Regions from separate parts of the Moorella naiadis (nom. illeg.) genome, predicted to be linked through region 1. Evidence: riboswitches for the same ligand, from Rfam matches in the RefSeq annotation. Region 1 holds a riboswitch; the other holds the start of a gene.
The links. Region 1 has a riboswitch for molybdenum cofactor ahead of SDD30_RS14030 (Rossmann-like domain-containing protein). Riboswitches for the same ligand answer to the same signal wherever they lie in the genome.
Positions count from the first base shown of each region.

Region 2: linked by a shared signal. The riboswitch ahead of modA (molybdate ABC transporter substrate-binding protein) and the one ahead of SDD30_RS14030 (Rossmann-like domain-containing protein) in region 1 are both predicted to bind molybdenum cofactor.

Region 1 is NZ_JAXGFQ010000027.1:19,643-21,841, forward strand. It holds gene modA (molybdate ABC transporter substrate-binding protein) at 1-633, opposite strand, end outside; gene SDD30_RS14030 (Rossmann-like domain-containing protein) at 660-1,388, opposite strand; molybdenum cofactor riboswitch at 1,473-1,609, opposite strand; gene SDD30_RS14035 (sulfurtransferase TusA family protein) at 1,857-2,075, opposite strand; gene SDD30_RS14040 (NAD(P)H-hydrate dehydratase) at 2,108-2,199, opposite strand, start outside.
Region 2 is NZ_JAXGFQ010000032.1:16,914-19,112, forward strand. It holds gene SDD30_RS15100 (ABC transporter permease) at 1-393, opposite strand, end outside; gene modA (molybdate ABC transporter substrate-binding protein) at 538-1,377, opposite strand; molybdenum cofactor riboswitch at 1,509-1,645, opposite strand; gene SDD30_RS15110 (selenium metabolism-associated LysR family transcriptional regulator) at 1,692-2,199, opposite strand, start outside.

The sequences.
Region 1 (2,199 bases):
ATTTTCTTCCCAAATCACGGCGGCATCAGTTTGCTTGGTGCTTAAATAGACCACCAGCTCGTTTGCCGTCGGCGTCCTGACCACCACATTTTTATTGACAGTCTCCAGGAGGCCATACTTTTGCAGGAGCTGGTCGGCCAGCTTGCCGATGGGATTGGCCTGGGGATCGCCCAAAGCTACCTTCACTCCCGGCCGTCCCAGATCGGCTAATTTATGAATGCCGGCCGGATTCCCTTTTGGAACAGCAAGGACGGGGATGTGATAAACAACATTCTTTTCCCATGCTACCAGGTTCTTTTCTTTAACCGGCTTTAATTCCGCTATATCACCCGGCAAGTAAAGGTCGCCTTGCTGACTCAACAGGATCTGGCTATTCAGCTGGGCCGCCCCGCCGAAGGTATAGGTAACCTTGAACCCGGTTTTAGCCTGAAAAGCGGCGCCGATCTCTTCCACTGGCTTTTTCAGGCCGGCGCCGCTATAAATTAAAAGGGATGGCGAAGCTATATTCTCCGTCTGATTATTCTTCGGTCCCGCCTGGCCTTGCTGCCCCGGAACGTTACCGCACCCGGTCAGTACCAGTAGGCCAAATAATAACAGGCCTAATAAAAACCCCGTTGATTTTAATCCCTTCATTGTTAGTTGCTCCCATCTTTTTACAATTAATGACCGCAAAAACAATACTGCTCGTAGCCAGCCAGGTGGGCAATACCAGCAATTGTCACCCCGTAAAAGACAACCGGCTTCCGGCCCACTATAGCCGCCAGGGTGTCATTTACTGCTGTCGTACCGGTCGCCAGGACCAAATCGCTCCAATCGATTATTTCTCCTGTATGCCGGGCGTCTTCTATCATAACCCCGCCTTTGCGCTGCCCGACATTATCCGGGTCCAGGTCGGTTACTCGGATAGGAAAATGACCGGCCAGGCTGGCCACCATAGCCGGCTGCAGGCAGATAAAGGCAATCCGGGGGTTGCCGAAACGCTCCCGGACGTATTCCACCAGGGAGGCGGCGCACCGGCCCGGTTCTTGATCGCGGCAGTGGATGGTTTTGTCTACCAGCTTTAAATGCCGCATAACGGCGTTCAAGGTGGCGATAAATATGGCCCGCTCGTAGTTGTTACGTAACGGCAGGGCCAGGACTCCTTTTACGGTGCCCTGGTAATTTCCCGGCATATCAGTGAACGCCTGCCCAACAGCATCTTTAAAGGTGGCCTGCAGCATCACTTCTTTACCCTTTAATAAAGGAAAATCTTGACGTTCCGGCCGGCCAATAGCCTCTTCAGGGGTTAGGGGCCGGGCGCTAACCACCTGCACCTCTTCCTCGCCAGTTAGATGCCAGGCTTCTATCAGTTGGCTAAATTTTTCCTTGATGCCCTCCAAAAGTGGCATTTCAACATAACCCCTTTCTTTATAACATAAAACTAAAAACCCCGTCTCTCCACGAGGCGGGGCTTGCCTAAAAGCCATAGTTCTAGCTACAGCCAACCCCCTCCTTTTCAAAACCTGGGAAGGCATACCCGTTTCCCGGTATACCCCGTGGACCGGTGGTCCAGGCCACCCTGCCATAGGTTACCCCTTTAGGCAAAGATGGCTCGGAGGATATAATATCCTAGCATATGTTCTTTATAAATAGTATTCGCTGTAAGAAACCAAATTCCTGCCGACAGTCTTTATTTTATAGTACTGCCACAAATCCCCTACTTTTCTCCCCTAAAAACGATCTTCCAAGCAGTGACTCGGCTAAAAAAGGCCGAGGGCTACTAGGATAGGCCGGCTGGCAATAGTTAGTAAACCCCCATAACAGTAAAAAATAACCTCTAGTACCTATATAACCGGGGGCTTCATATAGCAGCCCATTTAGCTTTTATTGGGGGTCAACACTAGCCGGTAGCCACCAGCCACCTTTTCCACCCGAATCTGGTAGCCCCGGTTTTCTGCCAACCGGGATACGTTTTCTTTGGAGGTATCATTATCGGTTAAGACTGCCAGTGGTTGGCCGGGATTTTGTTCCATAGCCTTTTTCGTCTTTACTACAGGTATGGGGCAGGAAAACCCGCGCACATCGACTTCCACCATGAAATTTTTCCCCCTTTATCTTAAACCTAAAATTATCTGGTGCAGATACCGCTCCACCTACAGAGGTTTTCCCGGAAAACTTCGGGCAACTGGTCGATAATTTCGCCAACCCGGGTGGCTGGCG
Region 2 (2,199 bases), on a different contig from region 1:
GACTGCCACCGTGGTAAAGGGCAGGGAGATCCCCCATCCCGCCAGCAGGGACCCCAGGAGGCCGCGACGGCCGAAAGCCATCAGCAGGGCCACCCCGGCCACAGCCGGCGGCAGCACCATGGGCAGATCCAGAAGGGTATCGATGACCACCCGGCCGGGAAAGCTGCGCCGGGCCAGAAAATAGGCCAAGGGCGTGCCCAGGAGGATAGTGACGGCGGTGGCCGCCAGGGTCGTCAGGCCGCTAAGCTGCAGGGCCTGCAGGACCACTGGCAACCTGATGGTGGTGCCAAACCGCTGCCAGCTGATGTTCAGGAAGATGCTGGCCACCGGCAGGAGAATATAGAGGATGAAAACAAGGCCGGCCAAAGCCGGCAAGAAATTTAGGCGTTTCACGGTGGCTCCTCCGGAAATAGGGTTCTGCCAAAAATGGATATGACTGGCATTATTACTTCAGGGCTGGCCTCTACCTCTACCTGCATTTTCCTCTTTCGGGTGGCGGCTCGCCGCCATGGAAGGGGCTTGGCGGGAAATGGATCCCTAGCTCCCTTTGGTGACTGGCAGGAAGCCATATTTAGTCAGGATCTTCTGGCCGCCGGGCCCGGTGATCAGGTTTACCAGTTCCCGGGCCAGGGCGGCCTGTTTGGAACCCTTAACTACAGCGATGGGGTAGGTAGCCTGGACATTGGCTTCCTGGGGAAAGGGTATGGTAGCCAGCTTATCCCGGTAAGATGAATTAATGTCGGTGACGTAAACAATGCCGGCATCGGCTTCCCCCAGGGCTACCTTGGCCACCACCTGGCGGACAGTGGTTTCCTCGGAGACCACCCTTTTTTCTACCTGTTGGGAATAGCCGCTACCATAGAGACTATCCAACTTTTGCAGGGCCTGGCGGCTGTATTTGCCAATGGGGACATCCGGCGCCGCCAGGTCCAGTTTACCTTTGGTAGCCAGATCGGCGGCGCTTTTAATACCGGCCGGGTTGTTTTTAGGAACAATGATGGTCAGGGTATTGGCCGTAAAATCCACCGGTTGTTCCACCAGGCCCTTGGCGACCAACTCCTGCATGTATTTTTGGTCGGCTGAGGCAAAAATATCGGCCGTCATGCCCTGCTCAATCTGGGTCCGCAGTTGCTGGGAGCCGCCGAAATTAAATTTGACGGTAACGCCGGGGTGGGCCTGCTCGAAGGCCCGGCCGATCTCGCTAAAGGCGTCCGTTAGGGAGGCCGCGGCAAAGACCACCAGCTGCCCGCCTGGTTGTGGTCCTTGCTGTCCGCCTGCTTGGTTCTGGCTGCTCCCGGCCTGGCGGCAGCCGGCCAGGACCAGGGCGGCGATTATTATGGTCGCTAGCAAAATAATGCTGCGCCGGAGTTTTAGCATCTCAGTCGCCTCCATGTCAAGTTCTGATTCCTCCATTAAGGCAAGTGCCGCCTAACAGGCGGAGGCGGCCTGCAGCCGCCGGGGTAACTAAAAAAGCCCGGCTCGCAAAGGATACCGGGACTTCTTCGTCGAAAAGCCACCTGGAATCTCCTTTCCGAGCAAAGGGAGGCAGGCCCGTTTCCCGGCCCACCCCGTGGGTGCTTGAACCCAGGCCGGCGTACCATGGGCGCAACCTTTAGGTGCCGCCGGCTCGGAGATGGTTATCAGTTTTAAGTTAATAATACTTGTTCCAATACCGGGCGTCAAGCCCCTGGCTAGCCTTTATTCCCCGGCCCCCGGGGTGGATGGTCGGCCGCGAAATTGACGAAGGCTTCAGCGGCCGGGCTCAGATCCGCACGGCGCCGGACCAGGTACAGGTCGCGTTTTAAATCTACCCCCTGCAGCATCACTACGGCCAGGTGGCCCAGCTGGACGCTCTTTTCCACGGCCCAAGAGGTCACCAGGGAGATACCCAGGCCGGCCTCGACGGCGCTGACAATTGCTTCAGTGCTCCCCAGTTCCATGACGATTTGTTCCGGGTCGATGGTAAAGCCTGCTGTCGCCAGGCGCTCTTCCACCACGCGGCGGGTTCCGGAGCCGGATTCCCGCCAAACCAGGGGCTCACCCTTCAATTCCGTGGGCGATACGGCAGTCGCCCCGGCCAGGCGATGCCCCGGTGGGACGATCAGGACCAGTTCATCGCTCGTCAGACGGCTGTAAGAGAGGTTGCGGCCCCGGCCGCTGGCGCCCACCACCCCCAGATCGATCTCTCCCGCCTGCAGG